DNA from 2 places in the Bradyrhizobium sp. 153 genome. Region 1 is predicted to be linked to the other one. Evidence: riboswitches for the same ligand, from Rfam matches in the RefSeq annotation. Region 1 holds a riboswitch; the other holds the start of a gene.

Region 1 (4,379 bases):
TACCAGCGCGAAGGTCATCTCAATGTAGAGCTTGCGCCCGCTCTTGTGCAGCGCGCGTGTCAGCGTCGGCTTGCCCGCGAGCTTCATCGTGCCGCTGGCCAGCGCAGCCTCGAAGCCTTTCCAGTGCGCGGCGCGCAGATGCTCGGGAATGATCAGATCGAGGTTCTGGCCGAGCGCCTCCCCGGCGGAGAAACCGAACAAGGCGGCCGATGCCCGATTCCAGCGCATGATCGTGCCGGAGCGATCCGAATAGATCAGCGCGTCCGCGACGTCGTCGATGATTCTCGCGTCGAGTTGGGATGGATTGGTCATGACACCACCTCGCATGTAGCCCGGACTTCGGCTCGCATCCTGACACATACTCGGTGTCATCGCCCGACTTGATCGGGCGATCCAGTACTCCGCTGCGGAAGTTTCTTGCAACGAACTATCGCCGCAGAGTACTGGATGCCCCGGCCAAGCCGGGCATGACAGCGGAGCGTGGGGCTAGCGCTAGACCCGGAAATGCTTGCTCAGCTTCAGCCCCTGCGCCTGGTAGTTCGAGCCGATGCGCTGGCCGTACATCGCATCGGGACGCGCCAGCATCTTCTCGTAGACGAGGCGGCCGACGATCTGGCCATGCTCGAGGATGAAGGGCACCTCGCGCGAGCGCACCTCCAGCACGGCGCGCGCGCCTTGCCCGCCGGCACCGGCATAGCCGAAGCCGGGATCGAAGAAACCGGCATAATGCACGCGGAATTCGCCGACCAAGGGATCGAACGGCACCATCTCCGCGGCGTAATCGGGCGGGACCTGCACGGCCTCTTTCGAGGCCAGGATGTAGAACTCGCCGGGATCGAGGATCAGGCTGCCGTCGGGACGGGCCGACATCGGCTCCCAAAAATCTTCCACCGCATAGCCGGAGCGGCGGTCGACGTCGACGACGCCGGTGTGGCGCTTGGCGCGGTAACCGACGAAGCCGTTGGCCTTCTCGCCGGAGAGGTCAACCGAGACAGCGACGCCGCCGGACAGATCGGCATCGTCGATGTCGACGAGGCGCTCGGTCGCATGCAAGCCATCGAGCTCGTCGGCATTGAGGATGGCGTCACCGGTGCGGAAGCGTACCTGGGACAGGCGCGAGCCCTCGCGCACCAGCACCGGAAACGTCTTCGGGCTGATCTCGGCATAGAGCGGGCCGTGATAACCGGCGCCGATCATGTCGAAGCGGCGGGTCCCGTCGGCGATCACGCGGGTGAAGACGTCGAGCCGGCCGGTCGAGCTCTTGGGATTCGCGGCCGCGACGATCTCCGGCGGCAGCGCGAGGCTCTCCAGCAGCGGCACGATGTAGACGCAGTTGGTCTCGAGCACCGCGCCGTCGGCAAGGCTGAACTCGTGCAGCTTCAATTCGTCGATGCGCTCGGCGACGGTGGCGCCGGGACCGGGCAGGAAGCTGGCGCGGACGCGATAGGCGATGTCGCCGAGGCGCAGATCGAGGCTCGCCGGCTGGATCTGGCTTTCGACGAAGTCGTAGGCGGGCAGGATCAGCCCCGCCTCTGCCATCGCCGCAATCATGCGGTCAGGCAGGATACCATTGGCGTCGGCAGCGACCGTGAACGTCAACCGGGGGTCCTCAGCAAGGGGCAAACGCATCCCGAGATACGGGAAATACTAGCCTTTTACGGCTATCCGATGGACGCCTTGACGGAAAGGGCATTGCGGAATATGAGCATCACTTATCCCGTGGTGATTTGAGCCGGCCGGCTTGCAGCCACGTTAAATAAGTCGCTAAACAGGCCGGGGACCTCTGTGATCCCGGCCCATGGAGATATCCAGGCCGGTTTTTTTGTGACCATTTTTGCTCGAATGGTCATGTCGGAGGTCCTATGTCGAAGTCGCCTGCCACTTACCGTCCCGAAACCCGCCTGGTCCATTCCGGCACCCTGCGCTCGCAATATGGCGAGACGTCGGAGGCGCTGTTCCTGACGCAAGGGTACGTCTACAACAGCGCCGAGGAGTGCGAGGCGCGGTTCAAGGGCGAGGACCCCGGCTTCATCTATTCGCGCTATTCCAATCCGACCATCGCGATGTTCGAGCGCCGCATGATCGAGCTCGAAGGCGCCGAAGCCGCTCGCTCGGCGGCCACCGGCATGGCCGCGGTGACGACTGCGATCCTGGCGCCCCTGAAGGCGGGCGATCATGTGGTGGCGTCGCGCGCGCTGTTCGGCTCGTGCCTCTATGTGGTGCAGGATCTGCTGCCGCGCTACGGCATCGAGACCACGCTGGTCGACGGCCTCGACCTCGACCAATGGCAGCGCGCTCTCAAGCCGAACACCAAGACGTTCTTCCTGGAGAGCCCGACCAATCCGACGTTAGATGTGCTCGACATTCCCTCGATCGCCGAGATCGCGCACAAGGGCGGCGCGCGACTGGTGGTCGACAACGTGTTCGCAACCCCGATCTGGCAGAGCCCGCTCGCGCTCGGGGCCGACGTCGTGGTCTATTCCGCGACCAAGCATATCGACGGCCAGGGGCGGTGTCTCGGCGGCATCATCCTGTCCTCGGAAGCCTTCATCGCCGAGCACATCCACAATTTCATGCGCCAGACCGGCCCGTCGATCTCGCCGTTCAACGCCTGGGTCCTGCTCAAGGGCCTGGAAACGCTGGGCGTGCGCGTGCGCGCGCAGACCGACACCGCAGCGCGCATTGCCGAGGTGCTGGCGAGCCATCCCAAGATCTCGCGGCTGGTCTATCCCGGCCGCGCCGATCATCCTCAGGCCGCGCTGGTGAAGAAGCAGATGCGTGGCGGCTCGACGCTGGTCGGCTTCGAGTTGAAGGGCGGCAAGCAGGCGGCGTTTCGCGTGCTCAATGAGTTGAAGCTGGCGAAGATCTCCAACAATCTCGGCGACGCCAAGAGCCTCGTCACGCATCCGGCCACTACGACGCATCAGCGTCTGAAGCCCGAAGACCGCGCCGCGCTCGGCATCAGCGAAGGCTTCATCCGCTTCTCCGCCGGGCTCGAGCATGCGGAAGATCTGATCGAGGATCTGACCGCGGCGCTGGAGAAGGCGTGATCTTCTTACCCTCCCCTGGAGGGGGAGGGTCGGCTCACATGGAGCGCAACGAAATGTGAGACGGGGTGGGGTGACGGTCTTTCCGCATCCAACGCCCGAGCGGAGAGATCACCCACCCCGCTCGCCTGTGCGCGATCGACCCTCCCCCTCCCAGGGGAGGGTGAAGCAACCTACATCGGCCGATACGTGCGCACATCCGCGGGCACGTTCACACCGAGCTTGATCTGGCCGACGGAGCGGATGATGTCATCGGCGAGGAGTTGGGCGAAGCATGCGTAGCCCCAATCGTTCATGTGCAGGCCGTCGGCGATAACGAAACTCTCGACCGGGATCGCCTGCTTCTCGTGCCAGTCGCGCATCACCTCGAAGCGCGGGAAGATGCCAACGTGACGGAGCTCGGCGACCTTGCCGAGCAGCTTCACCATCTTGCCGGCGCTCTCGGCGCGCTGGTTGACCGCCGGCGAATATTGCGGATCGACCAGCACGATGTCGGCGCCACCGGCGGCCTGGATGCGGCTGATGCCGTCCTCGACCAGTTTTGCGGTATCGGCGGGATCGAGATTGCGCAGCACGGCGTTGGTGCCGACCTGCCAGATCACGAGATCCGGATGCACGTCGATGACCTGCGTCTGGAGGCGCTTCATCATCTCGGGCGCATCCTCGCCACCGACGCCGGCATTGATGACGGTGATGTCAGCGGTCGGATAGTGCCGGCGCAGCTGTGCGGCGAGACGGTTCGGATAATTGAACTCCGGCGAGCTCGCACCGAATCCTGCGGTGGACGACGAGCCGAACGCGACGATGACGACGGGCTGGCCGGCGACGAGCTTGCTTGCGACACGCGGCAGCGAGCCCATCGCCTTCGAGCCGCCCTTCGGCGGCAGGCAGGGCACGCGGCTGAAGATGTCGCCGGCGGACTTTGCGACTTCCTTCACCTTGTCGATGGCGCGCGCCGTGACGCCGCGCTGCTCGGGGGACGTCGCGGCGACGGTGGTCTGGGAGGGCGGTGCGGTAGCGGAATCAGCCGGCTGCGCGGGCGTCGCCTGAGCGGCTTGCGTCTGCGCGCGCGGCTGCGAAGCGGGCATCAGCAGCAGCAGCGCCGCCGCCGCGGGCGCCAGCCATGACGTCAGGCAAAAAGGGCGGAGAGAACTCATTAACGCTAGACCTCAATTTTGCTGCTGGGCCGGCTCCAGATGGGCAGCATCAATCACGAACTGTGCCAACGCCCGGCCAAGGCAATCATGGACCTGTTTCGCCAGTTCAGGCCCGCGGGACGGGTTGAACAAGTCGAACTGGCCCTGATCATTCCACTGTCGCATGATCGCGAAA
Region 2 (4,379 bases), on a different contig from region 1:
CCTGCTCAGCAGAAACACGCCCTGCTCGCCGAACATGTTCCACACCCACCATGGCAGGTTCAGCGGCACCGGGCGGCCGTAGAGGTCGAGCGCGACCGAGCGCTCCATCTTGACGTTGATCTGGTCGCAGAGCTCGACAAAATCCTTGATGGTGCAGAAGTGGATGTTGGCGGTGTCGTACCAGGTTGCCGGCAGATTCTCCGTACGCGGCATGTGACCGCCGATCAGGAGCTGGAGCCGCATCTTCCAGAAGCCGAAATTCGGAAACGACACGATGGCGCGGCGGCCGATGCGCAGCAGGTTCTCCAGCACCACCTGCGGCTGCCGCGTCGCCTGCAGCGTCTGCGACAGGATCACGTAATCGAAGGCGTCGTCGGGATAGTTGACGAGGTCGGTATCGGCATCGCCCTGCACCACCGCGAGCCCCTTGGCGACGCAGCGGTTGACGCCCTCGCGCGACAGCTCGATGCCGCGGCCGTCGATCCCACGCGTTTCCAGCAGCTGGAGCAGATCGCCCTCGCCGCAGCCGACGTCGAGCACCTTCGAGCCCGGCTTGACCATCTCGGCAACGAGCAGATGATCGGCGCGAAACTGACCGGACGGCCCCGTCGCAACGCCGTTCAGCGGCAGCACCTCCTGTACCGACATCTTAGCCACCTTTGCCGTTGAGACCGCGGGCCTTGCCCGCGGATTGCAGGAAGGCCCGCGAGATGTCGAAGAATTCGGGGACGTCGAGCAGGAAGGCGTCGTGGCCGCGATCGGTCTCGATTTCGGCGAACGACACCCGAGCGCTTGATGCATTCAGCGCGTGCACCAGCGCGCGCGATTCCGATGTCGGGAACAGCCAGTCGCTGGTGAAGGAGACCACGCAGAAGCGGGTCTTGATGCCCACGAACGCCTTTGCCAGCACGCCACCATGATCGGCGGCGATGTCGAAATAATCCATCGCGCGCGTCAGATAGAGATAGGAATTGGCATCGAAGCGCTCGACGAAGGACGAGCCCTGATAGCGCAAATAGGACTCGACCTGAAAGTCGGCGTCGAACGAAAAGGTCGGCAGCTCACGGTCCTGCATGCGGCGGCCGAATTTCCGGTGCAGCGCAGCGTCTGAGAGATAGGTGATGTGCGCCGCCATCCGTGCCACCGCGAGGCCGCGATGCGGGTGGATACCATGGTCGGCATAGCCGCCATTGCGCCAATCGGGATCGGCCATCACGGCCTGGCGGCCGAGCTCGTGGAAGGCGATGTTCTGCGCCGAGTGCCGCGTCGAGCACGCGATCGCCAGCGCGGAGTACACGCGGGCAGGATAGGCCGCGGTCCATTGCAGCACCTGCATGCCTCCCATCGAGCCGCCCACCACCGCGAACAGCGTGTCGATGCCGAGCCGGTCGATCAGCATCGCCTGCGCGCGTACCATGTCGGGAATGGTGATGACGGGGAAATCGAGACCCCAGACCTTGCCCGTCGCGGGATTGATCGAAGCCGGCCCGGTCGAGCCCATGCAGCCGCCGATCACGTTGGAGCAGATGATGAAGTAGTGTTGAGGATCAAGCGGACGGCCGGGGCCGACCAGCGTCTCCCACCAGCCGGGCTTGCCGGTGACCGGATGCACGTTGGCGACATGCTGGTCGCCGGTCAGCGCATGGCAAACCAGAATGGCGTTGGAGCGATCGGCGTTCAGCTCGCCATAGGTCTGGTAGGCGATCTGGAACGGGGAGAGATCGATGCCGCAATCGAGCCGCAGCGGCTGATCGGCGCCGAAATGCATAACCTGCGAACTCGGATGATCTACCTCGTGCGATCGATCGTCGGCGCTGATCGCGGGACTCGGAATCGACTTGACGCTACCCATCTGAGCATCGACCTCGTTTGCGATCAGACTTACGACCGCAGTGACATCAGGCCATGAAAAACCCGGCCTGAACGATAGGTTCGGCCGGGATCGGAAGCGTCCCCGGCCTGTTTAGCGAGTTTTTTAACGTGGCTGCAAGCCGGCCGGCTCAAATGACCACGGAACAGGCAAAAACTTACTGTCTGGAGCGGTCTTCGTCAAGCCGCGGTCCGGATTAACCCAATTCGTCCCTGATACGTCGCCTGAAAAGGCCCAGCTTCTCCTCGCATTTCTCTTTGCTTTCGCGGCCTATCCTGCCTAATCAGGACATCGACCGCAGCGGTGACGGCACTGACCGATCCGCATTGGAACGCCTCTGAACAGCCGTTGTCAGTCATGTCCCAACGTCCGCCCGCGCCGCCATCGCTTCAGGAATTGCGCAAGGAGATCGACGCGATCGACGAGGGCATGCATCGCCTCCTGATGCAGCGCGGCGACATCATCCACCGCCTGATCCAGGTGAAGCAGACCCAAGAGGTCGGCTCCGCATTCCGGCCGGCGCGCGAGGCCGCCATGATGCGCGACCTCGTCCAGCGTCATCGCGGCATCCTGCCGCTCGACACGGTCGAGAGCATCTGGCGCGTCATCATCTCGACCTTCACCTATGTGCAGGCGCCGTTCTCCGTGCATGCCGACATCTCGGTGAGCGAGCCGGCGATGCGCGATTCCGCGCGCTTCCACTTCGGCTTCACCGTGCCCTACGTCGCGCATTTCAGCGCGCAGGCCGCAGTCGAGGCGGTGGCGAAATCCAAGGGCGACCTGGCGCTGGTCTCGGCGACCTCGAGCCGCACGCCGTGGTGGCTGGAGCTGGAAGCCGACGGCGCGCCCAAGATCATCGCGCGGATGCCGTTCGTCGAGCGCGCCGACCATCCGGCTGCACTGCCGGTGTTCGCGATCTCGCGCGTCGCCGACAGCGCGCTGGTGACTGAGGTCGAGACCTTCAGCGTGCGCGTCTCCGGCTGGAACGCCGAGGTCGCGCGCGCCCTGTCGCCGCTTGCCGAAATCGTGGCGGTGCCCGATACTGCCTTCGACGGCGCCGCCCTGCTGGTTTCGGTCACGAGCGCGACCAGCATCGACAAGATCAGGGCTGCCCTGATCGAGGCAGGGGCCTCGGTGCGCTCCACGGCCCTCGTCGGCAGCCACGCAACGCGCTATACGGTGCCCCCGACAGGGCCGAAATCGTAAGTCGCGAGCCGTCCCGCCAATCCGGAGTTGAAGATGTCCCGCCCCGTGCCGAATCCCGGCATTCTCGATATTGCGCCCTACACGCCCGGCAAGAGCCCGGTGCCGGAGCCGGGCCGCAAGGTGTTCAAGCTCTCGGCCAACGAGACGCCGTTCGGGCCCTCGCCGAAGGCGATCGAGGCGTTCAAGCGAGTGGCGGATCATCTGGAGGATTATCCGGAAGGCACCTCGCGCGTGCTGCGCGAAGCGATCGGCCGCAGCTTCGGTCTCGACCCCAACCGCATCATCTGCGGCGCCGGCTCCGATGAGATCCTCAATCTGCTCGCGCACACTTATCTCAGCCAGGGCGACGAGGCGATCTCGACCACCCACGGCTTCCTGGTCTACCCGATCGCGACGATGGCGAACGGGGCCAAGAACGTGGTGGCGCCCGAAACCAACTTCACCGCCGACGTCGACGCCATCCTCAACGCCGTGACACCGCGGACAAAGCTGGTCTGGCTCGCCAATCCCAACAACCCGACCGGCACCTATCTGCCGTTCGACGAGGTCAAGCGCCTGCGCGCCGGACTGCCGTCGCAGGTGCTGCTGGTGCTGGACGCCGCCTATTGCGACTACGTCTCGCGCAACGATTACGAGATGGGAATCGAGCTCGTCGCCACCACCGAGAACACGGTGGTGACGCACACCTTCTCCAAGATCCACGGACTTGCGGCGCTGCGCATCGGCTGGATGTTCGGCCCCGAGCACATCATCGACGCAGTCAACCGCATCCGCGGTCCCTTCAACGTGTCGACGCCGGCGATGTATGCCGCGGTCGCCGCGATCGAGGACACCGCGCACCAGGCGATGTCGAAGCAGTTCACCGAGACCTGGCGCAACCGGCTGACCGAGGAGATCGGCAAGCTCGGGCTGAAGGTGACGCCGAGCGTCGCCAATTTCGTGCTGATCCACTTCCCGACCGACAAGGGCCAGACCGCGGATGATGCCGACGCCTTCCTCACCAAGCGGGGCCTGGTGTTGCGCGCGCTGAAGAATTACGGCCTGCCGCATGCGCTGCGCATGACCATCGGCACCGAGGAGGCCAACCGCCTCGTGGTTGAGGCCTTGCGCGACTTCATGGGCGGCAAATGAGCGCGCAGGCGCACTTCCAGCGCGTCGCGCTGATCGGCTTCGGCCTGATCGGCGGCTCGATCGCGCGCGCTGCGAAGCTCCAGGGCTTGGCGGGTGAGATCGTCACCACCGCGCGCTCGGAAAAGACGCGCGCGCGGGTCGCCGAGCTCGGCATCGTCGACCACGTCGTGGC

Evidence for each region. A riboswitch is a leader RNA that binds a small molecule or an ion and turns the genes downstream of it on or off. The one in region 1 is predicted to bind S-adenosylmethionine.
Region 2: another riboswitch for S-adenosylmethionine. It lies ahead of IVA91_RS26440 (homoserine O-acetyltransferase); the one in region 1 lies ahead of IVA91_RS11045 (O-succinylhomoserine sulfhydrylase).

Annotation. Positions count from the first base shown of each region.
Region 1 is NZ_JADPKH010000037.1:272,170-276,548, reverse strand. It holds gene IVA91_RS11055 (PAS domain S-box protein) at 1-312, opposite strand, end outside; gene IVA91_RS11050 (2'-deoxycytidine 5'-triphosphate deaminase) at 493-1,599, opposite strand; SAM riboswitch at 1,710-1,789, shown strand; gene IVA91_RS11045 (O-succinylhomoserine sulfhydrylase) at 1,863-3,050, shown strand; gene IVA91_RS11040 (SGNH/GDSL hydrolase family protein) at 3,221-4,204, opposite strand; gene IVA91_RS11035 (SGNH/GDSL hydrolase family protein) at 4,217-4,379, opposite strand, start outside.
Region 2 is NZ_JADPKH010000103.1:53,486-57,864, reverse strand. It holds gene metW (methionine biosynthesis protein MetW) at 1-648, opposite strand, end outside; gene IVA91_RS26440 (homoserine O-acetyltransferase) at 650-1,852, opposite strand; SAM riboswitch at 1,943-2,022, opposite strand; gene IVA91_RS26435 (chorismate mutase) at 2,228-3,076, shown strand; gene hisC (histidinol-phosphate transaminase) at 3,110-4,207, shown strand; gene IVA91_RS26425 (prephenate/arogenate dehydrogenase family protein) at 4,204-4,379, shown strand, end outside.